DNA from 2 places in the Thioclava litoralis genome. Region 2 is predicted to be linked to the other one. Evidence: riboswitches for the same ligand, from Rfam matches in the RefSeq annotation. Region 2 holds a riboswitch; the other holds the start of a gene.
What was found. A riboswitch is a leader RNA that binds a small molecule or an ion and turns the genes downstream of it on or off. The one in region 2 is predicted to bind cobalamin.
Positions count from the first base shown of each region.

Region 1: another riboswitch for cobalamin. It lies ahead of RPE78_RS15515 (ABC transporter substrate-binding protein); the one in region 2 lies ahead of RPE78_RS13015 (energy-coupling factor ABC transporter permease).

Region 1 is NZ_CP135444.1:402,889-419,058, forward strand. It holds gene RPE78_RS15460 (methionine ABC transporter ATP-binding protein) at 1-957, shown strand, start outside; gene RPE78_RS15465 (methionine ABC transporter permease) at 947-1,621, shown strand; gene RPE78_RS15470 (MetQ/NlpA family ABC transporter substrate-binding protein) at 1,643-2,419, shown strand; gene RPE78_RS15475 (hypothetical protein) at 2,464-2,595, opposite strand; gene yghU (glutathione-dependent disulfide-bond oxidoreductase) at 2,700-3,530, opposite strand; gene RPE78_RS15485 (molybdopterin-dependent oxidoreductase) at 3,752-4,243, shown strand; gene RPE78_RS15490 (ATP-binding protein) at 4,258-6,825, shown strand; gene rimK (30S ribosomal protein S6--L-glutamate ligase) at 6,997-8,370, shown strand; gene RPE78_RS15500 (cell wall hydrolase) at 8,395-8,859, opposite strand; gene RPE78_RS15505 (D-amino acid dehydrogenase) at 8,984-10,234, opposite strand; gene RPE78_RS15510 (FUSC family protein) at 10,368-12,386, opposite strand; cobalamin riboswitch at 12,635-12,833, shown strand; gene RPE78_RS15515 (ABC transporter substrate-binding protein) at 12,934-13,962, shown strand; gene RPE78_RS15520 (FecCD family ABC transporter permease) at 13,983-14,990, shown strand; gene RPE78_RS15525 (ABC transporter ATP-binding protein) at 14,990-15,751, shown strand; gene RPE78_RS15530 (pseudoazurin) at 15,762-16,170, shown strand, end outside.
Region 2 is NZ_CP135443.1:2,626,384-2,642,553, reverse strand. It holds gene RPE78_RS13025 (cobyrinate a,c-diamide synthase) at 1-1,061, shown strand, start outside; gene cobA (uroporphyrinogen-III C-methyltransferase) at 1,058-1,792, shown strand; cobalamin riboswitch at 1,868-2,087, shown strand; gene RPE78_RS13015 (energy-coupling factor ABC transporter permease) at 2,141-2,806, shown strand; gene cobF (precorrin-6A synthase (deacetylating)) at 2,925-3,689, shown strand; gene RPE78_RS13005 (DUF262 domain-containing protein) at 4,821-6,824, opposite strand; gene RPE78_RS13000 (MobA/MobL family protein) at 7,265-8,770, opposite strand; tRNA gene RPE78_RS12995 (tRNA-Asn) at 8,892-8,966, opposite strand; tRNA gene RPE78_RS12990 (tRNA-Asn) at 9,003-9,077, opposite strand; gene RPE78_RS12985 (MBL fold metallo-hydrolase) at 9,148-10,044, opposite strand; gene RPE78_RS12980 (ATP-binding protein) at 10,086-11,429, shown strand; gene RPE78_RS12975 (hypothetical protein) at 11,449-11,634, opposite strand; gene lon (endopeptidase La) at 11,905-14,322, shown strand; gene RPE78_RS12965 (HU family DNA-binding protein) at 14,452-14,799, shown strand; tRNA gene RPE78_RS12960 (tRNA-Val) at 14,859-14,933, shown strand; gene RPE78_RS12955 (peptidoglycan peptidase) at 14,977-15,690, opposite strand; gene RPE78_RS12950 (calcium-binding protein) at 16,032-16,170, shown strand, end outside.

The sequences.
Region 1 (16,170 bases), on a different replicon from region 2:
GAGGTGTCTCTGGATGTGACGCCCGGGACGATCACCGGCATCATCGGGCGGTCAGGCGCGGGGAAATCGACGCTTCTGCGGATGGTCAACGGGCTTGAGGTGCCGAGCTCGGGGCGGGTGATCGTGGCGGGCCATGATGTGGGGGCGGCCCGCGGGGGCGCGCTGCGCGCGATCCGTCGCGATGTCGGCATGATCTTCCAGCATTTCAACCTTCTGGCCTCGCGCACGGTGCGCGACAATATCGCGCTGCCTCTCGAGGTGGCGGGGGTGCCCAAAGCGCAGATCAAGCCGCGCGTGGCCGAGTTGATCGAGCGCGTGGGTCTGGGCGTACAGGCCGACCGCTATCCGGCCGAGCTGTCGGGCGGGCAGAAGCAGCGCGTGGGGATCGCGCGGGCGCTGGCCACCAATCCGAAGGTTCTGCTGTCGGATGAGGCGACCTCGGCGCTGGACCCCGAGACCACCCAGACCGTTCTGCAGCTTCTGCGCGATATCAACCGCGATCTGGGGCTGACCGTTCTGCTGATCACCCATGAGATGGCCGTGGTGCGCGATATCGCCAGCCATGTGGCGGTAATCGATGGCGGCAGGATCGTCGAGGCGGGGGAGACCTATGATGTCTTCGTGCGGCCCCAGCATCCCACGACCCGCAGCTTCCTGTCGGGGGTGACCGGCGTGACGCTGCCCGATTTCGTGGCCTCCCGCCTGCACGAAACCGCGGGCAGTGAAGAGGTAATCCGCGTGACCTTTGCGGGCCAACATGCGACCGACCCGATGCTGGCGCTTCTGGGGCGCGATCTTGGGATCTCGGTCAATATCCTTGCCGGCGCGGTCGAGGAAATCAGCGGGCGGCCCTTCGGCAATCTTCTGGTCTCGCTGCCCGCCCAACGCGGGGCCGAGGCGCGGGCTTACCTGGAGCGCCACAATCTGACGACGGAGGTTCTGGGCTATGTCGGCTAACCTTATCCACCTGCTGATCGAGGCCACCGGCCAGACGCTTTATATGGTGGCGATCTCGGCGCTTCTGGGCACGGTGTTCGGGCTGCCCTTGGGGACCTTCCTTGCCTGCTCGCAAAAGGGCGAACTGCTTTCGGCGCCTTTGGTCAATAAGGTGCTGGGGCTGGTGGTGAATGCCACGCGCTCGGTGCCTTTCATCATTCTGGTGGTGGCGATCATCCCCTTCACCCGTTTCATCGCGGGCACCTCTATCGGCACCACGGCGGCTATTGTGCCGTTGACGATTGCGGCGGTGCCCTTCATCGCGCGGCTGATCGAAAACGCCATCCGCGAGGTCGATGGCGGGCTGATCGAAGCCGCGCGGTCGATGGGTGCCACGCCCATGCAGATCATCCGCAAGGTGCTGATCCCCGAGGCCGCCCCTTCCATCACGCTGGGGCTGACGCTCGCGGTGGTGTCACTGATCGGCTATTCGGCCATGGTGGGCGCGGTCGGCGGCGAGGGTCTGGGCGATCTGGGCATCCGCTACGGCTATCAGCGCTTCATGCCCGAGGTCATGCTGGCGGTGGTCGTCATTCTCATTGTGCTCGTGCAGCTGGTCCAGTCGATTGGCGAATGGATTGCCGCACGGGTGGATAAACGCGCGCCTAAAAGCCGCGGACAATAATCTCAGTTAAGGAGCATTCTCATGCTGCGTATTCTTACCCTCACCTCTGTGCTGGCGCTTTCGGCGGCGGCTGCTATGGCCGAAGAGATCAAGGTCGGTGTGTCGCCGGGCGAACATGCCGAGATCATGGAAGAGGTCAAAAAGGTCGCCGAGCCGCTGGGCCTTGATATCGATATCGTCGAATTCTCGGATTACGTCGTGCCGAACCAGGCGCTGGCCGATGGCGACATTCAGGCCAACTCTTTCCAGCACAAGCCCTATCTGGACAACCAGATCAAGGATCGCGGGTTCGATCTGGTGCCGGTGGCCGATACGATCACCACGCCGATGGGCATCTATTCCGACAAGATCAAGGATATGAAAGATCTGGCGGATGGCGCGAAAGTCGCGATCCCGAACGATCCGACCAATGGCGGCCGCGCGCTTCTGCTGTTGCAGGATCTGGGGCTGATCAAACTGGCCGATGGTACGGGTCTTGTGCCCTCGACGCTGGATGTGGTGGAAAACCCCAAGAAGCTCTCCTTCCTTGAACTGGACGCCGCCCAGCTGCCGCGCTCGCTGGCCGATACCGATATCGCGATCATCAACACCAATTACGCGATTGCCTCGGGTCTGAACCCCAAGACGGATTCCATTGCGATGGAAAAAGCCGATAGCCCCTATGTGAATATCATCGTGGTGCGTAAAGGCGATGAGGATCAGCCTTGGGTGAAAACGCTGGTTGAGGCCTATCATTCGGATGAGGTGAAGAAATTCATCCAAGACAGCTATCACGGTACGGTTCTGACCGCGTGGTAATCAAACAGGCCGGGGGAGACCCCGGCCTTTTTATGTGGCCTTTTTTATGGGGCATCCTGCCCGAACCCGCCCATATCCGAGATATGGTCAAAGCTCCCGCCGGTAAACACGACCGTGCGCGTGCCGGAATAGGATGCGGGAAGCGGCAACAGCCCGCGCCGTAGGAAGACCGTCACGCGATCCCCCCATCTTATGCCGAATGCCGAAACCGTCCATCAGCGAAAGAGCTTCGGGCGTCGTGAAAAGACCATGCGGTTTGGGGCCGCATGATCGGTCTGACTTAGTCCAGATCGGCGGCGCTATGGCGGTTCGGTACGCCGTTCTCGCCCATAGAATTGACACGGCAGCCGCGTTGAACCGCCGGGCGGGCGGCCATTTCTGCGGTCCAGCGCGCGAGATGCGTGTAGTCCTGCACCTGTAGGAAGGTCGCGGCGTCGCCATAGCGTTTGCCTTCGACCAACCCGCCATACCACGGGTAGATCGCCATATCCGCGATGGAATAGTCATCCCCCGCGATAAAGGGACGCTCGGCCAGCGTGCGGTCCAGCACATCCAGCTGGCGCTTGACCTCCATCGCATAGCGGTTGATCGGATATTCAAGCTTTTCTGGCGCATAGGCATAGAAATGCCCAAAGCCTCCGCCCAGGAACGGGGCCGAGCCCATCTGCCAGAACAGCCAGTTCATCACCTCGGTGCGGGCGGCGCCCGAAGCAGGCAGGAAGGCGCCGAATTTTTCGGCGAGGTACATCAGGATCGAACCGGATTCGAACACACGTACCGGCTCGGGGGTGCCATGATCGACCATCGCCGGAATTTTCGAATTGGGATTAATTTCAACAAAGCCCGAGCCGAACTGGTCGAGCTTCATGATTTCGATCAGCCATGCATCGTATTCTGCATCGTGACCTGCGGCCAGCAGCTCTTCAAGAAGAATGGTGACCTTCTGGCCGTTCGGGGTGCCCAGAGAGTAAAGCTGCAAAGCATGCTCACCTTTGGGGAGAGCCTTTTCGAATCGCGCCCCTGCCGTAGGTTGATTGATGGCGCCAAACCGTCCGCCGGTTTCTTCGGGGGCGGACCAGATTTTGGGTGGGATATAGTTTGATGTCACGATGCCTGTCCTGCAGCTGCGGTTTTCAACATGGGTCTCAAGCTAGGGGCTGAATTATAAAAGGAAAACCCCGCAGGCGGGGCAGCATAAGCGCAGAGACCACTCACTGGCTGCACAGACCGGAAAGAGGCCGTCATTACCAATGAATTAAGAGTTGCCCTCTATTGATTGTGCATCTCTTGCGCCGATCTGCGGCGCGTCCCGTTTTCAACCGGAGTAGGCCCGTGCGCTACCTGAAGTCTGCCCTTGCCATTCTTGCTCTTGTCATCGCCTCCGCGCTGACCCCGCTTCCCAGCCATGCGGCACAGACCGTTCTGACGGTGCTTGGCGCGCCCGATCACGACGGGCCGGTGCCGATGGATATGGCTGCGCTGAAGGCTCTGCCAGCCGCAAGCTTCACCACAACCACCACATGGACCCAAGGCCCGCAAGCCTTTACGGGGATTTACATGGCGGATTTCCTTGCCGCTTTCCATGTGACGGGCGGATCGGTGAAGCTGACGGCGGTCAATGATTACTCGGTGACCGTGCCGGTGTCCGATTTGCGTCAACATGAGGCTCTTCTGGCCTATGAACGCAACGGGTCGGTCATGTCCGTACGTGACAAAGGGCCGCTCTGGCTGGTTTACCCCTTTGATTCCGACGAAGATCTGCGCAACGAGGTCATCTATTCGCGCAGCATCTGGCAGGTCGTGAAAATCGAGATCCTGCAATAAGGATCTGAACGGCTATGAGTCATCGGTTCATCCGCGATGTGACACGGCGAAACCGCTCGATTGCGGCCTTCGGGCTGCTGATCTTTGTGGCGCTGGCGATTTTCGGGATTACGCGGAACGCGCGGCAGGTCGCGTTGGAAATCGACACGCTCGCCAGTGCCAATTCGGACAGTCCGCAATGGACCCTGTCGCAGATCGAGGTCGAATATGACCGGATGCGTCTGGCACTTCTGTCCGCGCAGCCGGATGACCCTGACTCTGTCGATGAGTTCGGACGACGGTTCGATATCTTCTACAGCCGCATCCAGACGGTGTCGGAAGGGTCGGGATTCCGCGCCATATTACGGAATGAGGGCGGGGCCAAGCCCTTGGCGTCGATCCAGCTTTTTCTGGACCATACCGCCGCCCGTCTTGATGCGCAGCAGCCCTTCACCACGCAGATGAAAGCGCAGATCGAAAGCGAGGCGCGGTCTGCCGAAGGAGATCTGCGGGCCTTGGCGCTGACGGGGCTTGCGATTTTTTCCGAGCAGATCAAGGACCAGCGCGAGCTTGTTTTTGCGGCGCTTGTCAAACTGGCGGTGATGACGCTGGTGCTTTTCGCGATTTTGGCGGTCAGTGCCGTGGCCTTGTGGATCTTGTGGCGGTTCGGGCAGCAAAAGGCCGTGTCGCTGCGCGATGCCATGACGAGGATCACCGCGGTGGTGAATGCTTCGGTCGATGCGGTGATTGTGGCCGATGAACAGTCGCGCATTCTCGAGTTCAACGGGGCGGCGGAAAGTATTCTGGGTTGTAGCAAAGGCGAGGCGATCGGGGCAAGTCTGGAGGAATTCGTGGTTTTGCCCGAGGATCTGCAGCCGCGCAGGGGGCTTTTGGAACTTCAGGCCAAACGCGCCAATGGCGATGAGTTTCCGGCAGAACTGTCAATGCGCGAGGCGCAGGTCCATTCGGGGAAACTCCGCGTGATCTATCTGCGGGATATTTCCCGTAGGGTGGCGGCCAATGCCGAGCTGATTGCCGCGCGGGATCGTGCGCTGGCGGGCGAACGTGAAAAATCGCGCTTTGTTTCGGTGATGAGCCACGAGCTGCGTACCCCTTTGAACGGGTTGCTCGGATCACTCGAGCTGATCCGCGATACCCAGTTGGATGAGCGACAGGCGTCTTTTGTCGAGGCGATGGAGTTTGCGGGGAAATCCCTTCTGCATCATGTGAATGATGTGCTGGATGTCGAGCGGCTGGATGCCGGCAAGCTGGAACTGGCGAAGATCGATTTCGACCCTTATTCCCTGGTTGTTGATGTGGCCACGACCTTGCGACCGGCTGCGACGGGGCGCGGCAATAGCCTTTCGGTCGAGGCGACGAATTCGATTCCGAAGGCGGTGATCGGGGATCCGGCCCGCCTGCGGCAGGTGTTGATGAACATCATCGGGAACGGGATCAAGTTCACCCGCAACGGGGTGGTCCAGATCGAGCTGGAATATGCGATGGCGGGGCAGTCGCTGGAAATTCGCGTTATCGACAGTGGTATCGGCATTTCGCGCGCCGACCAAGAGCGGATTTTCGACGATTTCGTGTCGATCCTGCCGGTGGGCGCGCAGGATATTTCGGGCACGGGGCTTGGCCTTGGTATCGTGCGGCGGCTGTTGAAAGCGATGGGTGGCGAGATCCGCGTGGAGAGCGAGCCGGGGGAGGGCACGGTGTTCTGGTTCTCGCTGCCTGCGCCCTGTGCGATTGTGCGCCACTCTGCTGACCATCAGGCCAAAGACGCCGCCCCGCCGCCGCCGGTGCCGCCGCGCGACATTCTGATTGTGGAGGATAACGCGCTTAACCGCGAGGTTCTTCGCCAGATGCTTTTGCAGGGCCAGCACCGTGTTACAATGGCGATTGACGGGCAAGACGGGGTGGATGCCGCGCGCAAGCAGAAATTCGATCTGATCCTGATGGATCTCAATATGCCGGTGCTGGACGGGATGCAGGCCACCCGTATCATCCGCGCGGGCGAGGGGCCCAATAGCGATACGACCATTGTTGCGGTCACGGCGAATATCTCGCGCGAGGCCGCAGCGGATCTGCAGGCTGCGGGTTGTGACGATGTCGTGTGCAAGCCGATCAATCGTGCGGCGCTGAACCGTTTGTTGCAGGCCCATCATCGGCCTTCTGCACAGGCCGGAACGCCGGGGGACGAGTTTGTCGATCAATCCACGCGTGACGATTTGCTGGAAATGTACGGCCCTGCCGAATTTGCCACCCTGCAGGAGGCGTTCCTGCAGGAAGGGCGCAGACGGATTTCGGCTTTGCAGCAACATCTGATGTATGGTGATCTGGAGGCCTATGCGGGCGTGGCCCATCAGCTGGCGGGATCGGCAGGGATTCTGGGCCTGCAAAAGCTGCATAAGCTTCTGAAGATCCATGAAAATGCAGCGCGCGCCGAAGAGAAAGAGACCCTCTCGCAGCAGATGGAGGATCTGCTGGATCTTTGGGTGCGGGTCGAAGAGCTGATACAGGGGGCGGCGGCACGGACGGCAGGCTGGTCCGGCGCCTCGGAGACGCCGCTTGCGCGCACGGGGTCGAAGCTCTTGCACTAAGGGGGAACGCGCCTGTGAGGCGCAGGATCGTGTGGTGCGGGGCTCTTGCGTTGCGCCTGATTGATCGCTAGAGGCGGCGCGGAAGAGGCTGTTCGAGGATGGCCTCTTTTGTCATACGGGCGTCTTCCTCCCTGTGGCATGTTTTCACAAAATGCGCGAAAGGGTTGGCTGATGGCAAAGACGCCGTTGCAAATGGGGTGGGAAGAATGGCTGTCGCTGCCCGATCTCGGTGTGTCGGCCATTCTCGCCAAGGTGGATACGGGCGCGCGCACCTCTGCCTTGCACGCATCGGAGATTACGCTGAGCGGTCCGGCAGACGCGCCGTTGGTGCAGTTTACCCTGCATCCGGTGCCCGATAATGACGCGATTGCCATCCGCTGCGAGACACCGCTACTGGACCGGCGCGAGGTGACGTCTTCCAATGGCGAGACCGAGCAGCGCTATGTCATCGGCACCACGGTGGCGGTGGATGGCGAAAGCTGGCCGATCGAGATCACGCTGACCGACCGTAGCACAATGGCTAGCCGGATGTTGCTGGGCCGTCAGGCCCTGCGCGATCATGTGACGGTGCTGCCTGCCGTGCGCCGTCTACAACCCGAATTGAACTATGCCGCCTATGAGACGCTGGCCGCCGATGCGCAAAGCCGCCCCAGCCTGCGCATCGCCATCCTGACCCGCGAAGACAATTATACGACCCAGCGTCTGGTGGATGAGGGACGCGCGCGGGGCCATAAGGTCGATGCGATCGACACGACGCGCTGCTATATGGCGATCAATACGCTGGCGCCGGAAATCTACTATGACGGGCGCAAGCTGCCCCGCTATGATGTGGTGATCCCGCGGATCGGGGCCACGATTACTCCTTACGGCGCTGCCGTTCTGCGGCAGTTCGAAACCCTGGGCACCTATTGTGTGAACGGGTCTCACGGGATCATGGCCTCGCGCGACAAGCTCTGGGCGCATCAGATACTGGCAAGCGCGGGGATCGGCATGCCCGATACGGCTTTTGCGGCCTCGCCCAAGGACACGACGAATCTGATCGAGCTGGTGGGCGGCGCGCCGCTGATCGTGAAGCTTCTGGCATCGACGCAGGGCAAGGGGGTCGTTCTGGCCGAGACCCGCAAAGCGGCGGAAAGCGTGATTTCGGCGTTTCGCGGCCTGAAGGCGAATTTTCTGGTGCAGCATTTCGTGCGCGAAGCCGCAGGGGAAGACATCCGCTGTCTGGTGATCGGGGGCAAGGTTGTTGCCGCGATGAAGCGCAAGGGGGCCGAGGGGGATTTCCGCTCCAACCTGCATCAGGGCGGCACCGGCGAGGCGGTGAAGATCACCACGCAGGAAAGGCGGATGGCGGTCAAGGCGGCGCGCAGCTTCGGGCTGGGTATCGCGGGGGTTGACCTGTTGCGGGCGAAAGACGGGCCGAAAGTGCTGGAGGTCAATTCCTCGCCGGGATTTCAGGGCATCGAAACCGTCGCCAACAAAAACCTTGCCGAGCTGCTGTATCGGGAAATCGAGGCCCGTAAGGGGCGGGTGGTTGGGCTGGCCTAGGGCCGCCCCCGCCGCTTTAGGGTCTCAATAGCCGGTTATGCCTTCCAAAGGCGGCAGCGGGCTGGCATTCACAACGTTTTCCGGACGGCGTTTTTGATAGAAGGCATTGCCGCCGGTGGTCAGCACATAATCGATATTGTTATAAGAGGCGCGATAGCTGGCGGTATGGAAATATTGCGCGTTCTGGATATAGGGGTGACGCTCTCCGCGCAGCACGGCGCGGGCGGCCTCGCGCAGATAGGGAGCCGAGCGGGTGTCCATCTTGCGCGACATGATCCCGCGGGCAAACTGGTTTTTCTGGCTGACGACACCGCAGACGGTGTTCGGGAAATCCGGTGACTTCACACGGTTCATCACCACGCTGCCCACGGCCACCATGCCATCGCGGCTGGAGCGGTTGGATTCGAAATACATGGCGCGTTCCATGCATTCCTCCGGCGTGGCCCGATGGCCAAGCCCGCATCCGGATAGAAATCCGGCGCAGGTCAGTGTGAAGACCACAAAAAACGGGGAAGCGGCGCGTTGGGGCAAGATGGTTTTCCGTATGAAAGCAGTCCAGAACCTGCCGGATAATTTACGTCGGCCCGCTATCGGGGCGCAAGCGGTGCAACGATTATTTTCGCACCCTGTAGGGGGCTGCGGAAATCGGGCTCGGGGTGCCGCTGACCAGATCGGCCAGCAAAGCTGCCGCGCCTGCGGCCATTGTCCAGCCGAACGTCCCGTGACCGGCATTGACATAAAGCCCCGCAAGCGCGGTCTCTGCGATGAACGGCAGATTGGTCGGTGTGGTGGGGCGCTGACCGGCCCAGAATTGCGCCTCTTCGGCCACATAGCTGTCGGGGAACAGGCTTGCCAGCGACAGGCGCAGGGTTTCCAGATGGCGTCGGGTCAGCCCTTGTCGCCCGCCTGCAATCTCGGCGATGCCCCCCACGCGGATCGTGTTCTCCAGCCGTGTCAGCGCCACTTTATAGGTGTCATCCAGCACGGTGGATTGCGGCCCGTAGGCAGGTATGCGCAGCGGCACCGTCATCGAATAGCCCTTGAGCGCGGCAATCGGCAGGTCCAGCCCCAGCGGGGCCAGCAGGGCTGGTGTTTCGTGACCGGTGCAGAGCACCACCCGTTCGGCGCGCAGCGCCTCGCCCTTTTGGTCCATCGCCCCTCTCACATGGCCGTTTTCCACCAGAAGGCCGGAAACAGGGGTGTCATAGCGGATCTCGCCGCCCCGTGCGACAAAGGCGGCGGCAAGCTGTCTGGTAAAAAGGCAGCAGTCACCGGTTTCATCCTGCGGCATGTAAAGCCCGCTGACGGGCGGTGTTTCGGCCCGTTCCAGCCCCGGTTCCCTGGCAAGGCAGCCCGCGCGGTCCAGCACCTCATAGGGGATCTCGCGCTGATCCAGATAGTCGGTATGCAGGCGCAGATCCGTCAGGCTGACGGGATGGCGGAACAGTTGCAAGGTCCCGCCAAAGCGCTGTGCATAGTGCAGTGGCACAGTGTCGCGAAGGCGGGCCATCATCGCCTGACTATAGACCGACAGGGCCATCATGGCCTGAATATTGGCCGTGTAGCATTTTGCGCGGCACTGGCGCAGGCTGGCCAGCATCCAGCGCAGATCACGGCGCGACAGAGGGGGGGATATCGCGAAAGGCGTGTGGGTCTGTAACAGCCATCTGGGCAGTTTGCGCCAGATTTTGGGGGCGGGCCACGGCGCGGTATAGCCGGGGGTGATCATCCCCGCATTGGCGTGGGATGTGCCCTCGGCGGCGGTGCTTTGGCGCTCGATCAGGCAGACATCATGGCCTTGCTCTTGCAGCGCCCATGCGCTGGTCGTGCCGATCACACCTGCCCCGATCACCAGAATTCTCATCGCCCTTGCCCCAGATATCCGCGGTTTCTCGGGCGTATCTTCGCCTCCGGCGGGCCGATGGCGAGAGAAATCCGGCGTGATCGCCGGATTTGCAGGGAGAGGGTCGGACGTTTGCCTAGCAAAAAGGCGCCGCTCAGGCTTTCAGATAGAGGTCAAGCCGGTTTTGCAGCAACTCAAGCGCCTTGCGGAGGTCCGTGGGCGAGGTCTGCGCGGGCAAAGCGGGCAGGGAGGCATCGCCCGCATGGCGGATGGCATCGGCGAAAGACTGCGCGGTCTGCCGGAGCAGATGCTCTTTCTCGGGATCGGCTTCGGGCGAGATCAGCGCATGGGTGGTCACCGCCCCCGCCAGCACCCGCAATGCCCCCAGAACATCGCCCGCCGCGTTCAACTGGTCGGCACCGCGCCGCCCTTCCATCAGCTTGCGCTGGCGGATGGTCTCGGCATTGGTGCTTTCCAGTCCGGCCTGACGACGCAGCGCATCGACCGGCTCGGGCAGGCTCGTGCTGCCCACGGCGGCGGCGGCATAATCCATATTCGCCTGCACGGCCTGCGCCAGAATATCGCGGAAATGCGGCTCGGCGCGTCCGGGCCAGAGGGTCGCCCCAACGATAAAGGCGATGACCGACCCCAGAATATTGTCCAGCGCCCGCGAGAGGGCAATGCCGTGATTGGGCATGACCAGCTCGGTCACCAACACGAAGAGCGCGCTGACCCCGATGGTGAAGATCGTATAATTGACCCGTTTGAACGCGATGGTGATTGCGGATGTCGGGATAATGACGGCCAGAAGGGGCAGTTGCCCCGGCGACAGGGCCAACAGGCCAGCGGCAAAAAGCCCCCCCGTAATCGAGCCGAGCACCCGTTCCAGCATGCGCGGCCATGTGGTCGAGAGCGCGGGCTGTAGCACCACAATGGTGGCCATCGTGGCCCAGTAGAAATACTTCATCTCCAGCGCCACACAGACCAGATAGGTCACCACCACTGCCACCGTCAGACGCAGGGCATGGCGCAAGGTCGCATCGGGGATCTGCCGCCAGCTTGGGCGCGGCGTGCCGTCCTGCTGCGGCGCGCTGCCCGACAGGCTGTCGCCGCGCAGATGTTCGGCAAAACGCAGGAAGGCTTCGGCCAGATTGCGCACCACGGCCTGACTGCGCGCACCGGCGCGGTCGGCAGCGCGGGCAAGGTCCTCGGCTTCCCAGACCAGCCGCTCGGGATGGGGATGGCGGGTCATGGATTGCATCTGCGCCTCGCTGAGCAGGGCGCCGATACGGGCCAACTGTTCGCGAAGGGGGGCTTCTTCCTCGGGGCTCAACGGATCGCTGAGCATATGGTCAAGGGCAATCATGGACGCAAAGATCCGGTCGGCGCTGCCCAGTTCTGCCATGAACTGGGTATGGCCATTGCCCAGACCAAGGATCGTGCCGCGCGCGCGTTCGATGGCGGCCCGCAGCGCGCGACGGTATTCGGGTTCTGCCGCCCCGAGGATCTCTTCGCGGCCCAGACGTGCGGCCATGGCGCTGTTCATCTCGGCCAGACGGGTGAAAACCGAAGCGATCGCGCGCCGTGCAGGCCCCTGCGAACGCAGCTTCCAGATCCAGAAACTGAACACCAGCGCCCAGATCCCGCCCACGAGGAACGCCCCCGCCAGATGGAGCGAGGCGACCGGATCATTGGGAAACCCGACGGCGACCCCGCCCACCACACAGATGAGCGTGCCCGATTGGGCCCCGCTTGGTCCGAAGATGCCGCCCAATGCCGGCAGGAAGATCAGCGGGATCAGCGTCAGGCTGGCATAAAGCGGGCCAAGCCCCGCGCTGGCCGCACCGAGAAAGGCGGCAAGGGTTCCGGCGGCCACGAAGGCGCCCATTGCGCGGATACGGGTCCGGTCGCGCCCGCCCGGATCGCAGAGGCAGACCCAGAACGCTGCGAATGCCGCCCAAAGCAGTTTCGGCTCGCCGCTGGCGGCGGCGGTCAGCACCATCACCGCAAAGGCCAGCGAGGCGCGCAACCCTTCGGCGACACCAATGAATTCCGGCACCATGCCGATGGAATATCCCTCGAGCCGCCGCGCCATACGGTAGATCAGCGAACGATGGGCGGCGGGAGACGGCGGCCTGCCATTCTCCGGTCCGGTAAAAAACGGCGAGGCCATGCGCGGAATGCTCCCTTTAGGCTTTAGGCAGTCTTGCTGCCATTTTAGGCTGCAAGCGCGGGGAATTAAATGGGCAAAACTGTCGCGCAGGGACTGGGAAGGTCGGGCTGGCCTTGGTGCAACAGCTGGCGGTTCGGGGCGGATTGCGTGCAAGCGCCCCTTGCGGGCGGCTCCTTGCGGCATTTGGCGCGCAGAGAGCGGCATCGTGCAGTTGGGGGCTTTGGCCGCTTGACCTCGGGGCGCGGGGGTGACAAACACATCGCGTCGGTATCCGAGAGGATATAATAGGGAATCCGCCCCGTGGGACTACGGGAACCGGAACTGCCCCCGCAACTGTAGGCGAAGAGCCGGACCGGAATCCACTGAGGCAGGCATCGACTGCTTTGGGAAGGGCGGTATGGCGATGAGGCGCCAGTCAGGAGACCTGCCGACATCGGATTTTCAAACCGGACGGGGTGTGTCGGTGGGTTGTCTCCCTTCGCCCTGCGGGGCGGCGGATCCGTCATCCCATATGGTGCTTTCCGGTCCTTCTGAAGGAATTGGGCATATGAGATTGATTTTACCGGCCGGTCTGGCACTGCTTTTGGGCAGCACGCCGCTTTGGGCGCAAACGCCAGCACAGACGGGGGCTACGCAGTATCCGCTGGTGCTGGAAAATTGCGGCAAACGCCTCACGATCGAGGCGGCACCGGAGCGCGCGGTGACGATCGGACAGTCGGCGACCGAGATCCTCTATTCGCTGGGGCTGGCAGGAAAGGTCAAGGGCACCTCGGTGTGGTTCAATCCGGTGCTGCCGCAATTTGCCGATGTCAATGCGACGATCCCGCGTCTGGCCGATAACGATCCCAGTTTCGAGAGTGTTCTGGCGCAGAAGCCGGATCTTGTTGCGGTGCAATATGAATGGCATGTCGGGCCGAGCGGTATTGTCGGCACGCGCGAGATGTTCGACGATGTCGGGATCAACACCTATATCATGCCCGCCGATTGCGACACCAAGGACAATTCGACCGGTGGCGACGGCACGCGGGTCGGGGCCTTTGCCCCCGAGCAGGTCTATAAAGGGATCACCCAGCTTGCCGAGATTTTCAACGTGCAGCCCGCAGGCCGGACATTGGTATCGGCGTTGCAGGCGACAGAAGCCCAAGCCGTGGCGCGCGCGCAGGCGCTGGACCTGCCCGAAGGTCTGTCGGCCGTTTTCTGGTTCTCCTCGGCGGATCTGGAGCTGGACCCCTATGTGGCCGGTCGTCTTGGTGCGCCGGGCTATATGATGGGTAAACTCGGCATCCGTAATGTGATCGAGTCGGACGAGGAATGGCCTACCGTCGGTTGGGAGACCATTGCCAAAGCGGATCCGGATGTGATCGTGATCGCCAAAATGGACCGGCGCCGCTTCCCCGCCGATGATGTCGCGGCCAAGATGGACTTTCTGAAGACCGACCCTGTGGCAAGCCAGATGAAAGCCGTGCGGGAGGGGCATATCGTGGTCATGGATGCCCATGCGATGAGCGCGACCATGCGCAGCATCTACGGGCTCGACAGCCTGTCGCAAGCGCTTTCGGATATGACCTTCGAATGAGCGCCTCCGCCGCGCCTTGGATGGTCTGGGGGGGGATCGCGCTGGTCCTTGCGGGCACTGTGCTGACAGGGGCGGCCATTGGCGAGACCCGCCTGCCGCTGGCCACCGTCTATAAGGTTCTGGCCAATCATCTGTGGCAGGCGGGCTATCCGCTGGACCGCATCGATGCCGGTATCATCTGGAGCTACCGTCTGCCCCGCGCCATTGTCGCCGCCAGTTGCGGGGCGGGGCTGGCCTTGACGGGGGTGGTCTTGCAGGCGCTTTTGCGGAACCCTCTGGCCGATCCCTATCTGATGGGGCTTTCGGCAGGGGCTTCGACCGGTGCGGTGCTTGTCAGCGTGGCGGGTATCGGCGCGGGCGCCGTGTCGATGTCTGCGGGGGCATTGGTCGGGGCGCTGGCCGCCTTCGGGGCGGTGGTGGCGCTGGCCCATGCCATTCCGGGCGGCGGGCGCGGCAATCAGGGGGCGGCGGCCATCATTCTGGCGGGGATCGCGGGGAGCCAGATGTTCAACGCGCTCACCGCCTTCATCATTGCCCGCTCTGCCAATGCCGAACAGGCGCGCGGCATCATGTTCTGGCTGATGGGCAATCTGTCGGGCGTGCGCTGGGAGGACGTGGCCCCGGCGGTCTTCGTGACCTGTCTGGGCGTCGGGCTATGCCTTTGGTACCGGCGTGCACTGGATGCCTTTACCTTCGGTGCCGAGAGCGCGGCCTCGTTGGGGGTGGATATCCGCAGGACACGCGGCTTGCTGATCACGGTCACAGCGGTGATGGTGGGGGTTCTGGTGGCCAAAGTAGGGGCGATCGGCTTTGTCGGGCTGGTGGTTCCGCATGCGATGCGCTTTCTGGTCGGCACCCGCCACCAGCGCCTTGTGCCGGCCTCGGCGCTGGCGGGGGCGGTGTTTCTGGTGGCGGCGGATATTCTGGCCCGCATCATCGTTCCGGGGCAGGTGCTGCCCATCGGTGTGGTGACGGCGCTGGTCGGGGCACCGGCCTTTGCCCTGATCCTGATGCGGGGCGCGCGCTGATGGTCCTGCATCTCGAGAATGTTTGCGCCAAGGCGCATCGCACGCCGCTGCTGCACGCGATCACCCTGCAACTGGAGCCGGGGGAATGTCTGGGCCTGATCGGCCCGAACGGGTCGGGGAAATCCACCCTGATGCGGCTTATGGCGGGCTTGGGCAAACCCGCCTCGGGCGAGATCCGTTTTGGCGCAGTGCCATTGCACAGGATCTCGGCACGGGCGCGAGCGCAGAAGATCGCCTTTGTCGAACAGCAGGCCGAAACCACCGACCGTTTGCGGGTGCGCGAAGCGGTCGAATTGGGACGCATCCCCTTTCTGTCGCCCTTGCGGGGCTGGACCGCGCAGGACGACGCGCATGTGGCCAAGGCCTTGGCGGCGCTGGATATGCAGGGCATGGAGGACCGTCTCTGGCATAGCCTGTCGGGGGGCGAGAGGCAGCGGGTGCATATCGCACGGGCATTGGCGCAGACCCCCGAGTTACTGCTTCTGGACGAGCCGACAAACCATCTGGATATCCGCCATCAACTGGCCCTTATGGGCTTGGTGCGGGCATTGCCGGTGACGCGGGTGATCGCGCTGCATGATCTCAATCAGGCGTTCGGCTGTGATAGGGTCGCCTTGCTGGAGCACGGTCGACTGCGCGCGATCGGCCCCCCGTCCGAGGTCCTGACGCTGGACCATCTGCGCGGCTGCTTCGGGGTCGAGGCGCAGCATATCCGCGATCCGGACGGCAGGCCCTTGCTGCATTTTATACAGGCATTATGAGGATAGTATATTGAAATATTGTGCAATTATTGGATGTATCGCGGTGGCGGCGCTGCTATTGCCCGATGCCGTGATGGCCGAAACCCATGAGGTCAAGATGCTGAACCGCGGCGCGGGAGGGGCAATGGTCTATGAGCCGGATCATCTGACAATCGCCCTTGGCGACAGCGTGCATTTCGTGCCCACACAAAAGGGCCATAACGCGGCTTCGATCAAGGAAATGCTCCCCCAAGGCGCAACTCCGTTTCTGGGGCCGCTCTCGAAAGAAGAGACCGTGCGCTTTGATGTGGCGGGGCGCTATGGCATCAAATGCACGCCGCACTACGCGATGGGAATGGTCATGGTGATCGATGTCGGGGAAACGGTCGACCCCTTGCCCCAGACCCTGCCCGACACCATTCCGCGCCGCGCCAGAGAGC
Region 2 (16,170 bases):
TGATCGCGGAAGGCGCGATGGGGTTGTTTGACGGGGTCGCCGCAATCGGGGCTACGGCGCGCGGGACGGCGGCGGATCTGTCGGCGCTGACAGGCTGGCCCGTGGTGCTGGTGATCGATGCATCCGGTCAGGCACAATCGGTCGGCGCGGTGGCCTTGGGCTTTGCACGGCTGCGCGCCGATGTGCGGGTGGCGGGCGTGGTGGTCAACCGCGTGGCCAGCCCGCGTCACGAGGCGATGGTGCGCGAGGGTCTGGCCGCAGCGGCTGTGCCCTGTCTGGGCTGCCTGCCGCGGGTAAGGGGGCTTGAAATGCCCTCGCGCCATCTGGGGCTGGTTCAGGCCAGCGAGCGCTCCGAGCTTGAGACACAGATTGACGCGATGGCTGATCTGGTGACCGCCCATCTGGATCTGGCGCAGATCCGTGAACTGGCCGCACCGACGCAATGTCCCGCAGGGGACGGACGCCCCGTTCCCCCGCCCGGACAACGCATCGCGCTTGCGCAAGATCAGGCATTTTCCTTTCTCTATCCGCATCTTGTAACAGGATGGCGCGCCGCAGGGGCCGAGATCATGCCCTTCTCGCCGCTGGCGGATGAGGCCCCCGACCCAAGCGCCGATTGCGTCTGGCTGCCCGGTGGCTATCCCGAATTGCATGCAGGGCGTCTGGCTGCGAACGGGCGTTTTCTGGCGGGTCTGACGGCTTTGGCCGGAACCCGCCCCGTGCATGGAGAATGCGGCGGCTATATGGTGTTGGGGCAAGGGCTTGTCGATAAGGACGGGCACCGCCACCAGATGGCAGGATTGCTGGGGCTCGAGACATCCTATGCGGCGCGCAAGATGCATCTGGGCTACCGGCTGGCCACCTTGGCCGCGCCCATCCCCGGTCTGGCGGCAGGCCAGAAGCTGCGCGGGCACGAGTTCCATTTCTCGACCATCCTCGCGCAACCCGATCTGCCTTTGGCCGAGGTGGTGGATGCGGCGGGTGCATCGGTGGTGGAAACCGGCTCGCGCAGGGGCTATGTCAGCGGGACATTCTTTCACCTGATTTCGGAGGTCGCATGAGCGGTTTCGTCAGTTTCGTCTCGTCGGGTCCGGGGGATCCGGAGCTTTTGACCCTGCGCGCCGCCGACCGTATCCGGCAGGCCGACGCCATCCTGTTCGATGATCTCTCTGCCGGACCGATCCTTGATCTTGCACGCCCCGATTGTGACCTGATCGGCGTTGGCAAGCGGGCAGGGCGCCCCTCACCGAAACAGGACCATGTCAGCCGCCTTCTGGTCGACCATGCCCGCAGCGGCGGCAAGGTGGTGCGGCTGAAATCCGGCGATTGCGGTATTTTCGGGCGGCTGGAAGAAGAACTGGCCGCCTGCCGTGCGGCGGGGATCGCCTTCGAGATCGTTCCCGGGGTGACGGCGGCCTCTTCGGCGGCGGCGGCGGCGCAAATCCCGCTGACACGGCGGTTGACGGCGCGGCGGTTGCAATTTGTCACCGGCCATGATGTCACGGGGGCGCTGCCCGACGAGATGAATATGGCCGCGCTGGCCGATCCGCAGGCCGTTACGGCGGTCTATATGGCACGCCGGACCTTTGTTGCGCTGTCCGAGCGGCTGGCCGAGGCGGGGCTGGATCTGGACACTCCGGCGCTGATGGCCGAATCGATTTCCCATCCCGACGAGGTGATCTGGCGCGGCACGATGCGCGCGCTGGCGGCCAAGATAACGGCGGAACTATCCGCCGGAGCCGTGTCGCAAAAACCGGCATTGATCTTTTACGGGGCGCTTGCCCCCGGCTGAGACGCGAATCCGAGACAGCTACAGAGAAAAACTTCCGCTCGGGGCTTAGGTCTTATTGACCTGAGCCCTTCGCTTATTCAAAACCGGAGAGACGGTTTCCGGCAGCCAAGAGGTGTTGCCGGATGAAAAGGGAATCCGGTGCGGTGTAGCCATCAGGCGCCAAATCCGGAACTGCCCCCGCAACTGTAAGCGGCGAGTCCGCGCCTGACAGCCACTCCGGTCCGAAATCGGGGGAAGGCGGCGCGATGGCGATGAACCGCAAGTCAGGAGACCTGCCGTGCGTCGGGGCGCAAGCCCTGTCTGTTCCATCAATCACGCCGTCGGGGTCGACGGCAGGGAGATACCGCTATGCATATCGAACCGGGCGTCGTTACGGGCGCCAAACTGTTTCTGAGCTATGCCACCGCCGCAGGCGCGGCCACCTATGTCACCCGCGAGGCGATCAAAACCCTCCATCTTGGCGATCTGCCGGTCACGCTTGCACGCGCCGTTGCGGCCACCGCTGCCGTTTTCGTATTTTTCGAAGTTTTTCCGCATCACGCGGTCGGCGTGTCCGAAGTCCACCTGATTCTGGGCTCGACGCTGTTTTTGACTTTGGGCCTTGTGCCGGCGGCCATCGGTCTGGCAATGGGGCTGCTGCTGCAGGGGCTGTTCTTTGCCCCCTTCGATCTGCCGCAATATTTCATGAACGTTACCACGCTGCTGGTCCCGCTTTTTGCGCTTTCGGCACTGGCCAAACGTCTCATCGCGCCTCACACGGCCTATGCCGATATCACCTATCGTCAGGCACTGGTACTTTCGACCGCCTATCAGGGGGGCGTTGTCGCCTGGGTCGCGTTCTGGGTCCTTTATGGCGAGGGCGTCTCGGCGGCGTCTTTGGTAAATGTGGCGACCTTCGGCATTGCCTATATGTCGGTGATCCTGCTGGAGCCGCTGATCGATCTGGCCGTTCTGGCCGGTGCCAAGGCGATCGGGCGCAACCGTTTCGTGCTTTCGCGGGTCTATACCGCCTGAGGCCGCGCGACGGTTTCGCGGAAGAAACGGGGCGAAGAACTGGTGAGCCCCGTTCCAACCTGTTAAAGACAAGGCGCGTTCCGCAAGGGGCGCGCTTTTCATCTTTCGGGGGAGTAGGATGTTCCATCTGTCGCTGATCGGGATCGGGGCCGGTAATCCTGACCATCTGACCTTGCAGGCCATTGACGCGATCAGGGCCTGCGATGTGATCCTGATCCCGCTCAAGGGCCCCGGGAAAGACGATCTGGCCGAAGCGCGCCGCGCGATCTGTGCTAGGGTCATCGGCACGCAGGGGCCACAGCTGCGCGAATTCCGGTTGCCGGTGCGCGACCCCGCCCAACCCGATTACCGTCGCAGGGTCGATGACTGGCATGACGACATTGCCCGCATCTGGGAGCGCGAATTGCACGCGGCCTTGCCAAAAGGCGGGCGCGCGGGGTTTCTGGTCTGGGGCGATCCGTCGCTTTACGACAGCACCCTGCGCATTGCCGAAAGGGTGGCGCGCGCTACCCCGCTCGAACTGAGCGTTGTGCCCGGGATCACCGCGATACAGGCGATGACTGCGGGCCACGCGATCCCGCTGAACGAAATCGGTGCGGCCGTGGCCATCACCACCGGACGCAAACTGCGCCAGGAGGGCTGGCCCGAAGGCATCGGGACGGTTGTCGTGATGCTGGATCAGGGCGGAGCCTTCGAGGCTCTCGACCCGGAAGGTCTCGAGATTTGGTGGTCCGCCTATGCCGGTATGAAAGAAGAAATCCGCTTGAGCGGCCCGCTCTCGCGCATGGCACCGCAGATCATGAAGACCCGCGCCGCGGCCCGCAGAACCCACGGCTGGATCATGGATATCTATCTGATGCGCAAAACACGGCACAGCGCCTGAGGCAGAAAGGCGGGAAACTATCGCCCCCGGGCGATAGGCGCATGGTCCCTGCCTGGCATGGGCCACGCTCGAACCGCGCTCGACACCGCATATCTGAAGGACGCATATCGGAAGGATCAGGAAAAGGTCGATACCGCGGACCGACTGGCCCAACGGTACGAACCCTGAGAACCTGCACTCGTAAAACACGCCACTGTGCTTGGCCGCGTCATCGAAAGGGCATCCACTTCTGGAACGAGCGGAGCCGATCCCGAAGCCAAGCAACCGGATTTTCGAACAGTATCCGGATTAAAAGGAAACTCGTTACGCTTTCAGCCTACTTTCGTAAGCTAGGCCGTTTTATAAATTGATCTGCCTAACGCACAATCCGCATTTGCGCGCAGGCGATATGCGGAGATATCATAAGACAATTACACATATTTGTGCTAAGGGGATAAATAGACCCAATATACTGATCAAAACATATTGGATTTCTTTTTCTAACCATAACAGGGCCGATCCCCCGCCTTCTGCTAGTGCAGGTCCCGCCGTCCTTTGCGCTCTGACCGCCGAGGGCGAACATCCGCTTTGAGCCCGTTCGGCTTCCGAGCTCCTCGACGGCGGTTTGTGCGCTTCCCCGAATTGCCCCAATCCCCCTTAAGAAGCCCCCCGTAAAATTCATCCTCGCAAAGACCGTACACTACTGGTGGCCTGTCAGTACAAGGTGATGTCTGTCGGTGACAGTTTCACGGGCGGGTGTACGACGGATGGCAGCGGGGTGTCCACTTTCGGGCCTATCAACGCTTTGCCGAGGTCAATGAAGGCGAGAATTTCACAAACGCTAGATTTGGCCGCCGCTTGAACGGTATGGGCATTGTTAAAGTTCCAGAACTGTCCAAGAAGCACATCCATCGCCGTGGGGCCTGCCTGAACGAGGTCGGCAAAGCCTATCTAAACGGGACGCGCGGCCTGATTGAACTCAAAGCGAAGGACCGAGCTGAACATCTGCGCGTCGTGTGACAGATTACCGGTATGGGTTACTACGGGTGGGAGGCGACTGGCCGGGCCGTCTCCCTACTCTCAGTCCAACTAGACGATATAATCAAAGTGATCGCTCAACCATTCGTCTCAGTCTCTTTGACCTATTTGCGTCTATGACTTGCGCCAACTGTCTGCCAAAATCAGATGTCCATCCCCAAAGTCGAGATACCAATCGTTCCAGCCATTCCGACTTGTCCGTGTAATGGTCCGCGATGCACCGGAAAATGTGCTGAACGGAGTGATCTGTCCCTCGACAACAAGCTGACCGTTCTTGATGATCCCTCTAAACACCTCACCGCTGTAAGTAAATTCACACAGAGTTCCATCTTCCGGTAAACCAGATCGTGAACCGCTGTTGTTTACTTCAACTGTTTTGGAGAAACCTTCATCGCGGATTGGAGAAATCCAGATACGTTTGGCCGATTTAAAGAGTATCTCAGCGCGCTGCTCTATCGTTTCCTCATCCCAATGATTCCATTCGTTCAAATCCCGATTCAAAGCCAAACTTGAATGAGCGCGAATGGCAGGCATCTTGGTCGCATACGGCCCATTGGAAACACTAGAATTGAGCTTTTGCGTTAAAAGCGTCAGATTCCCAATCGTATCAACTACCTTACCTCGGCGGAGCGTCTTAGATCGGAATTCCATATCGAAATCGTCAATCGAATCCGCATCTTCGTAGCCCGGAAGCGGCCATTTTTCCTGCCATTTTCGAGGCATGATATGCTCGATTGTCAAAGCAGACTTTATTTCTATGTTCTCATTCCGGTCGCTTCGCAGCTCAGTTTCGATTAACTCAAAGAGGTAGTTCAAACGATTCTGACGGACAGGACTATACTGATCGCGCGTCATCCAAGCGATGTTCCATTCCTCATCATCTGGCCATCTATCGATGTCGCTTTCACGCTCTGACAGGCTTTCGAACAGGGACTTGATTTGATCCCCAGGTGCCTCGCGCAGTTTGGGGATTAGGCCGACAAAAAGTTTATTGTAGTTTTTCGTTGTAAGGCGGCAGATGTCGCGTCGCAAAATATAGCTTTTTAGAATGGACAGGGCCTCGGGCAGACGATCACCAAGGTTCGCCTCGGTGGCCAAATACAGCACTAGCGGCAAAACGGTTGAAACATCAAATGCTTGCGCGAAGCGACCGAAGTCGCCAAGCGGGTCTGACTTACCCTGTCGGAACAAGTGTTCTTCTACTCTGGCAGATGCGGAAATCACTTCAAGCTCTGGAACAACGCTGGAAAATGGCCTCTGGTTCAAGATCCAGCGCCGATAGCTATCGTAAAGGTTCTCGATGGACACAAGACTTCCGATGTTCATCGACAGGTGATCGGTGAGCAACCAATCAAGCCTTGCGCTTGACTGTCGGCCTCTGGATGCAACCTGAGTCCAGAACGGCCTGTCCAGCGGCAACCAGTGTTGTTCATAAAGCTTGTCAACATTGAGCGACCCTTCCACTTGGCCCATACCTTTCGCGCGCTGGAAGATGAAGTTGCGCATCAGGTCACCCGGAGAAAGCTCCACCCCCCGACTGTTTAACGTTTCGAATATGGTCTGAGGGTCGTCACCACCTTCAAGCTCGATTGACACAATAGCCAATCCGTCCTTCAAGGCTTCGAATATCTTCTCAAAACGGTGCTCATCAAAGACACCGTCAACAACGACATGCTTTCTAATGGCGTCTTTAAGATATTCGTGTGCGAGCACTGATTTCTTGACGAAACCAACATCTTGTTGCTTCGGCAAAATGTCTTCAATTGATGCTTCCGGGTCAATTATTCCAGTGAATGACCTTCTATCCATCAAAGACGGCCAAAGTTTGAACCGTTCGATCTCGGGGTGCTCCATCACACCATCATTCAAAAGGTATTTTTGAAGCTCTGATGCATATCTTGAATCCGCTTCCAAAGCGACATCTCTAAGAGCTGCCAAGACTATTTGAAAAGTTGTCAACCGCTGCTGACCATCAATAATTTCGAACGCCTGAACCTGCTTACCAAAGGTCTTTATCTGGCCAATGACCATCGCGCCCATGAAATGGGGAACTACTGACATTCGATCTTCGTCAATTCGCTTGGCTATGCGCTCGATGTCTTCCCAAAGAAGGGGAATTTGAGCTTCGATGTTTCAAGCATACTGCCTTTGATACAGAGGTATTAGAAATCGCTTCTTTCCATCAAACAGCTCAATAATCGACCGCGTATAAGGCTTCATCTACTCGACTCACATTTTGTTTCTAACGCGGGATCGGCAGCTCCGCCGCGCCTTTTCCCGTTCGCCCCTCTCGGAGCCTATGACATGTGTACGATAGATGCACCCGGCTTTGAGCCAGTTACACTTCTAACCGACCAATACGAATCCAATGGCAAAATCTACGAGTTCGGTTCTTTTCACGGCCACCCGCGTAGCGACAGAGCTGGCCGGTCATAACATGTAATTTCGCCAGCGACGGTCAGAGACCACGATCACTCTGACGCTGTGAAAGCGCTTTGTGGGCTTCCTGCTGCGAAAAGCGCTCCCAATCCCGTTCCTCGCGTCTACGTGCCTGTTCCTCATCGTGGGCCAAATCGCTGGGCGGCGCGATGGATGTTGCTGCTTCCTTGGACTGTCCCGGCTCCGCACGATTCTTGGCCGTGTTGGGCGGGGCAGTTGGTTCGTCGAACTGGACAGAGGCCGTGGCGATTTGCGAAACGGCCCTCCCTGTGGCCTGCCAGATTGCCCGGTGTGCTGCATTGGCGGTCTTCTGGGCGGCGGCATAGGCAAGGTAGGACGCGACGCGTTTCGGGGTCGGCGGCAAGGCGCGACCCGCGATCATGGCCGCGCGTTGCCGCTTGATGTTTCCGCAGTATCGCATTGACCTTTGGGCCACGATGAACACCGGGAATGTAGTCCGGGCCATCTCCCCGCGGTTTCCGTCCCAGATTGACACGGTTGTTTGCTCTGACCCGTTGGAGTTCCGCGTTATCGCGCTTTTTCCAGTCCTTGCGCCGCCGCTCGATTTCAACCTTGCCCTGCTTGGCGTCGGTCAGCTCTCGCACCTTCGCGCCGAACACCGGACGGCCAGCCCCGCACACTGTCATTCTCCGGTCTGTCTCGACAATGTGGATGTGCCAGTTCTTTGCGCCTTCTCCATAGGCCTCGGGGTTAGGCGCGTGCAGTGCCCATGTGCTGGCGATGCCGTATTGATCCCGAAGCCACAGGCAATGGCTGCGCGCGACACGCTGTGCCGCTTCATGACCGCCCTCGCACAATTCATAAGGCAGTGCGATCACGGACTGGCGTCCGGGCCGTTCGTTGATTTTCTTCGCAACGCCCTCGGCCCCGTTCCACAGTTCCGCAAGGGTCCAGTCCCATGATCCGTCCGGGCCGACGACTTCCCAGTGGAGCACATCACCTTGGCCATCCTTGCGCCAGCAGGTCTTGTCCCGGCGCACATCGTACAGGCGGTCGCCGGTTATAAGCTTCTCGATCAGTTCACTGATCCCGATTGTGTCGTGCTCATCGGCGTCTTCGCTAAACTGACGCGCGGTTCGCTTGAGGGCATTGCGCTCGGCTTGGCAAATTGCTTCCGCCTGCCGGCTATCTTCGACTTGTGGGGTTGGATGCTCGTCCGCAATGATCACTTTGCCTTCGACACCGAGCGCCTTGCGCAAGTCCTGTTCCAAGATGCGATAGGCGCGCAGCTTGACCCCATCGGGGAAGCTGGACGCTGGCCCCTGGGCGATTTTCTCGATTAGAGAACGGAAATGCTTAGCCATAGTCAGCGCTATGGCGTTCATCATGTCGGTATAAAATTCGTGGTCGTTCATAACCGCCTCGATCATCGCCCACGCACGCTCGAAATCCGCAGATATGAAGGCACCGAGAATGCGGGCCTCTCTCTTGGAACGGGTGCGCAAGCTGACCGCCAAATGGCCGCGCGCTTGCAGGCTGGTACCACTGTCGTAACAAGGCACTGATATTTGGTTATTTTGTGATGGATGTATGACAATAACCGGATAGCGGCGGCGATACCACCACACGGCACCGCGTTTCGTCAGGTAAGCAATGCGTCCCATCTTTGGCTCCGACTTTTTGGGCGCAGTAAAAACCACGCTTTGGGGCACAGAGGGATAAGGATGACCTTGTCAAACAAAAAATCCCATCCAAGTCACTGACTTTGATGGGTTTTTCTGATATTGGCTCCGGCGGTAGGGATCGAACCTACGACCAATTGATTAACAGTCAACTGCTCTACCGCTGAGCTACGCCGGAACACGGTATTTCATCTTGACCCAGATGACGGGATGTTGGCTCCGGCGGTAGGGATCGAACCTACGACCAATTGATTAACAGTCAACTGCTCTACCGCTGAGCTACGCCGGAACATGTGGCGCTGTATAGCGACGGGTTTTCGGGCATGCAAGAGGCTAAATGACGTTTTTTTGGCAGAAATTCATCTTCGTTGAAAAATCGCCTGATCGGTGATGGGACCTGCCACCGAAAGCTCATCTTTTTCCATCATGTCAATGAGATGGGCCAGACAATTCCGGGTTGCGGCTTGCAGGATGCGAGGGGGCAGATCGCCATAGATCTGCCGCGCGAGCGTTGTGGCGCAGACGGGGGCTATGTGTGTGGCCTCGGCAATCTGGGCATGGCGGGCAAGGCGATGGGCGCGCAACTGGCCGATCCGTTTGCGCGGGGCAAGGATTGGCGCGCCATGCCCGGCCAGAAGCTGGTGCGGGGCAAGTGACTCGAGCCGGTCGAGCGCGGCGAAATAGGAGGCCAGATCGCCATCGGGGGGGGAGATCACCGTCGAGGTCCAGCCCATGACGACATCACCGCTAAACACCGTCGTGCCGAATTCGAAACTCAGATGGTTGCTGAAATGACCCGGTGTGTGATGGGCGGTAATTCTTGCCCCGCCCACAGTGATCTGCGCCCCGTCTGCCAGATTGTGGTCGGGTAGGAAGTCATGATCGATACCTTCGCCCCCTCCAAGCTGGCCTTCCTCGGCCAATCGCTGCATCAAAGCGCTTCGACCCGCTTGGGGCGCCCCGAATCCATAGGTGGCCGCGCCCGTTTTCGCGGCAAGCGCCTTGGCACCGGCGCTATGATCAAGATGGGCATGGGTCACCAGAATATGGGTGATCCGCTCATCCGGACCCAGCGCTGCCAGAATCGCCGCAAGATGGGCCTCATCCAGCGGCCCCGGATCGATCACCGCCACATCGCCTTGCCCCAGCAGATAGCTGTTGGTGCCGTTCTGTGTCATCGGCGAGGGATTGGGGGCCAGCACGTGGCGGATGCCATAGGCTCCCGTGGTGCCATTATTTTCGTCGGAACACGGCATCTTGGCTTTCCCTTTCTGCGGCTGCTCGCTACGGTTTTGGCATGAAATTCCAGTGGCTGAAACAAATGATGCCGCGCGGGCTCTATGGTCGCGGCGCGCTGATCCTCCTGCTGCCGATCGTTACGATCCAGCTTGTGGTATCTATTGTCTTTATCCAGCGTCATTTCGAGCGTGTGACCGAGCAGATGACCGGCTCGATGCTGCTGGAAATCGACCTGCTGATCGATGCCGTGGATGAGGCCCCCGATCTGTCCGCCGCGCGGGCCGAGGTGGAGCGCCTCGGGACACCTTTGCAGATGACCACCGATCTGCCCGCGATTCTCGACGAGACACGCGGCGACCATCGCAAGTTCTATGACCTGACCGGATTGGTGGTGATGGACGTTCTGCACCAGCTTGTCCGTCCGGTGCGGGCCATCGATCTGACGGACGGGGATCGGGTGGTGCTGTGGGTTTCAACCGACAAAGGTCTGATGAAGATAGACTTTTCCCGTCAGAGGGCCTCTGCGTCGAACCCGCATCAGCTTCTTGTGCTGATGCTGGTGGTCGGGCTGCTGATGACGGTCGTGGCCTTCTTGTTCCTGCGCAACCAGCTCAAGCCGATCCGGCATCTGGCGTTGATGGCCGAAGCCTTCGGGCGTGGTCAGTCTGTGCCCTACAAGATTTCGGGGGCGACGGAGGTGCGCTCGGCGGGGGCGGCCTTTCTGGATATGCGCAACCGGATCGAGCGGCATATCGAACAGCGCACGATGATGCTGTCGGCCATCAGCCATGACCTGCGCACCCCCCTGACGCGGTTGCGTCTTGGCCTGTCGATGCTGCCGCGCGACCCCGAAGATGCCAAGGATATCGAGGATATGGAGATGGATGTGGCCGAGATGGGCCGTCTGATCGACGCTTTCCTCGAATTCTCGCGCAATCAGGCACAGGCCGCCGCGCCGGATGACACCGATATCGGCCAGCTTGTCCGCGAGGCGGTGCACTATGCCCAACGCAGCGGGCGCCCCGTGATTCTGGGTGATTGTCCGGAGGCGGGAGAGGTCATTGCGAAACTGCGCGGCGACGATATCCGGCGCGCGCTCGACAATCTGATCGGCAATGCGCTGCGCTATGGCGGGCAGGCCGAGGTTGGTGTGACTTTGGGAGAAAAGACCATCAAGATCGCGGTCGAGGATCCGGGGCCGGGCATCGCGCCCGAGCGCCGCGAAGAGGCCCTGCGCCCGTTCACGCGCCTTGATCCGGCGCGCAATCAGGATTTGGGGCAGGGCGTGGGCCTCGGGCTGTCAATCGCATCCGATATCGTGCGCGCCCACGGTGGCAATCTCAATTTGCGCGAAAGCCCGTCGCTTGGCGGTTTGATGGCCGAGATCGTGCTGCCCCGTTAAGGGGCGGCACCTGCTGCGCTCAATGGGCCGACCAGATCGCCAGCGCCACCAGCAGATAGCTTGCCAGACCCAACCCCGCACTGGGCAGGACCCACCATCCCGAAGGCAGGGTGACCGTTGCGGCATGCGCCATGCATCCCTTGATCGAAGAGACGCGGAGGAATTGCCGAAGAGCGGCTTGCGCTGGACGTTGCTGGGTATTCATGGCGCTTATCCTTTAGGTTATTTTCACCTATCCACGAATTAAGATTACCGAATGCAATTCGCATACGCAACAATATTTCACGAAAATTCTGAAAAATATCTTCGCACTCTTGCGATCCATATATCGCTTTCCGCCCGTGCTTGACGTAACATTTGCGTAACGCAGAGGTGGTTGAACAGGCACGAGACGCCGCCTATCTATTGCTGGACTAGGGAAGAGACGGGGTTGCCGAAACGGGGCCGGTTCTCTTTCGCCATATAAGGAATGACCATGACCGAAATCTCCTCGCAAACCCATCCGGTTCTGCCGCTGCGCGATATCGTTGTGTTCCCGCACATGATCGTGCCGCTGTTCGTGGGCCGCGAAAAATCGGTACGTGCGCTGGAAGAGGTGATGGCCGAGGATCGTCAGATTCTTCTGGCCAGCCAGATAGATCCCAGCGTGGATGAGCCCGATACCGATGGTATCTTCCGGACCGGCGTTCTTGCCAATGTGCTGCAACTGCTGAAATTGCCCGATGGCACCGTTAAAGTGCTGGTCGAGGGCAAGACGCGCGTGCGCATCACCGAATTTGTCGATAATGAGGATTTCTTCGAGGTCCGCGCCGAGCTTCTGGAAGAGGTGCGCGGCGACGAGGAAACCATCTCGGCGCTTCTGGGGTCGGTCGCCGAAGAATTCGAGCGTTACGCCAAGATCAAGAAGAATATCCCCGAAGAGGCGCTGACCGCCGTCTCCGACACGCGCGAGCCGGCAGAGCTGGCCGATCTTGTCTCGGGTCATCTGGGGCTGGAAGTTGGGCGCAAGCAGGAACTGCTGGAAACGCTAGACATCTCCGAGCGTCTGGAAAAGGTATATGGCCTGATGCAGGGCGAGGTTTCGGTTCTGCAGGTCGAGAAAAAGATCAAGACCCGCGTCAAGAACCAGATGGAGAAGACGCAGCGCGAATACTATCTGAATGAGCAGATGAAGGCCATTCAGAAGGAATTGGGCGATGGCGAGGACGGTCAGAACGAGATCGCCGAGCTGGAAGAGAAGATCGCCAATACAAAACTGTCGAAAGAGGCGCGCGAAAAGGCCGATGCCGAGGTCAAGAAGCTCAAGAATATGAGCCCGATGTCGGCAGAGGCGACCGTCGTGCGCAACTATCTCGACTGGATGCTGTCGATTCCGTGGGGCACCAAATCGCGCGTGAAGAAAGATCTGGGCCGCGCCGAAGAGATCCTTGATACCGATCACTACGGTCTGGAAAAGGTCAAAGAGCGGATCGTCGAATATCTCGCCGTGCAGGCGCGTTCGGCCAAGCTGAAAGGCCCGATCATGTGCCTTGTCGGCCCTCCGGGCGTGGGGAAAACCTCGCTGGGCCGGTCTGTTGCCAAGGCGACGGGGCGCGAGTTCATCCGCATCTCGCTGGGGGGCGTACGCGACGAATCCGAGATTCGTGGCCACCGCCGGACCTATATCGGCTCGATGCCGGGCAAGATCATTCAGGCGCTGAAAAAGGCCAAGACCACGAACCCGCTGATCCTCTTGGACGAGATCGACAAGATGGGGCAGGACTTCCGTGGCGATCCGGCCTCGGCTATGCTGGAAGTGCTTGACCCAGAGCAGAATTCGACCTTTGTCGACCATTACCTTGAGGTCGAATATGACCTGTCGGATGTAATGTTCCTGACCACGGCCAATAGCTATAATATGCCGGGCCCGCTTCTGGACCGGATGGAGATCATTTCGCTCTCGGGCTACACCGAGGACGAGAAGCTCGAAATCTCCAAGCGTCACCTCGTGCCGAAACAGGTGAAGGCGCATGGTCTGAAGAAGTCCGAATTCGAGATCGAGGATGAGGCGATCACCGATATCGTGCGCTATTACACGCGCGAGGCCGGTGTGCGGAACCTTGAACGCGAAGTGGCCAAAGTGGCGCGGAAAGCCGTGACCGAGATCATCAAGTCCAAGGGCGAGATCAAGCATATTGACGTGGATAGCGCGAAGCTTGGCGACTATCTGGGCGTGAAGAAATTCCGCTATGGTCTGGCCGAGAAGGAAGATCAGGTGGGCGTGGTGACCGGCCTTGCCTGGACGCAAGTGGGCGGTGATCTTCTGCATATCGAAGCGCTTCGACTGCCCGGTAAGGGCCGGATGAAGACCACTGGTAAGCTGGGCGATGTGATGAAGGAATCGATTGATGCGGCCTCCAGCTATGTCCGCTCGATCGCGCCGGAAATCGGGATCAAGCCGCCGCGTTTCGAAAAGTGGGACATCCACGTGCACGTGCCGGATGGGGCAACCCCGAAGGACGGGCCTTCGGCTGGCCTTGCCATGGTGACCTCGATTGTGTCGGTGTTGACGCAGATTCCGATCCGCAAGGATATCGCGATGACGGGCGAGGTCTCCTTGCGCGGCAATGCGATGCCGATTGGTGGCTTGAAAGAAAAGCTGCTGGCCGCTCTGCGCGGGGGCATCAAGACGGTGTTCATCCCCGAGGAGAACGAGAAGGATCTGGCCGATATTCCGGAGAATGTGAAGGAAGGCCTGAAGATCATTCCCGTGACCCATGTACGCGAGGTCTTGGAACAGGCGCTGGTGCGCAAACCCGAGCCGGTCGAATGGGATGAAGAGGCCGAAGAGGCCGCCGCAGCGGCCAAAGCGGCGGCAGCGGCCCAATCGGGGCAGGGCGCTGTGACCCATTAAGGGGCATGGTCTTTATTTGGAACGGGCGTGGGGAAACCTGCGCCCGTTCTCTTTTGTGGGGCCCTTCCGATTCGACCATAGAGCCGCTAATCTGAGGGCGCACCATCTCGCAAGAAAGGTTGTTAGAGCATGTCGTCTGATACTCCCGAGCCGGGCGCTGGCCTTGAAGCCATGCCGGTCGATACCGAGGCCGCCACCCCACCGCAGGCCCAGATTGCCTTGCGCAAGAAAGACCTGATCGAACGGGTCGTGGCGCGGAGCGGGTTGAAAAAACCGCAGGTGAAAGCGGCGATGGATGCGTTGCTGGAAGAGCTGGGGGAGGCTCTGTCGCAGGACGTGCCGCTGATCTTGCCGCCGCTTGGGAAACTGCGCGTCGCGCGGCGCGACACCAAGGGGCAGGGCGAGGTTATGGTCTTGAAATTGCGACGCAGTTCTGCCGCGCAGGGGCCGGAAACGGCTGATGAGGAAGAAGTTTAAAAAACTTCATATAGCCTCTTGCACCTGCGCGCGCGGGAGGCTAAACACCGCCTCATGGAGGGCGATTAGCTCAGTGGTAGAGCGCATCGTTCACATCGATGATGTCGGGGGTTCAAATCCCTCATCGCCCACCATCTTCCTCTATATGGAAACCTGCTTTCGGCGTGACCTGTTCCCTTAATTGGGGAAGATGCGGGTGACGGCGGCAGAATTGCGTATGCCGTCCGTTGTGATCACAGCCCCATCCGCAATCGCGTCCCAACAGGCAGCTTTGGTGGTGATGCCGCTTTCAGGCTGGCAGGCCGGATTTGCGCGCCAGTCCTGCAGCAGCAGGGCTTTGACCGCATCGTTTCGGGCCGCGACTTTCCGCAACGGCACAAGCGGACCAAGGTCAACGCCCGCCGCAAGCGCCGCGCGATAGGGCAGTTCGGCATTATAATATCGCCCATTGCCCAACTGCATCCACGGGTCAAAAGGCGCTTCATAGGCCTTACGCAGCACGAATTCCGCAATCGGCCCCTGTTCCATTTGCTTGCCCGTGCGGTTGGGATCGAGCGCCTCTATCCGGTAGACGGCATAATCCCCCTCGTCCAACCCATCGAGAAACTGCTCGACCATAACTTCGGTCACGCCCTCCACCTCATCGGCATAGACTACGCGCGGGCTGCCGCTGGAGGCCCGCATAATGCCGACCGAAGCCCATTCCGCACCCTGTGCCTGCCGCAACGTGTCGTCGAAGGCATTGAGCCCATTGCGGAAAACAAGATCCCCCGGATGCCAGTCCCAAGCGGTTTCGGCCATAATCGCCGCCCAGTCCGTTTCTTGCGCAGCAAGCGCAGAGGCGAAAGTCATCGGTAATAGAATGGCAAAAAGCGGAAAAAACCGGTTCATAAATTCTGCTCCAAATGCATTTGGGCAGATCATCGTCCTTGTCCGGTAAAGGATCAACCCTGTCCTCAGCACGATAGGTGATCCGCCTCCATCCATGCACGCGCGGCAGAGCCGCCCGAAGGCTGCGCCCCCCCCGAAGAGACCTGTCACATAGCCGTTGTTTTCGCCAGACAGGCAGAAAAACGCGTAAAATCCGTCCATCATTACGCAAAGTCATGACAGTTTTGAATCATTTGTGATCCATCTTTCCTAGCGCGATTATGGCATCATTAACCCATAATCCGATAAGGTGCCCGCGAGCGAAGACTTTCTAAACCTCCTCTCTTAAAAGGACGCAAGGAATGGTCTTATACATAAAATCCGGTACCTCATCGGAAGACATTCAGAAAATCGTCTCGGGCGCAGAACCTGGGACGGTGATCGAACTTGAGGCGGGGGAATATACCTTCACCTCGACCGTCAAGATCGAGACGGATAATG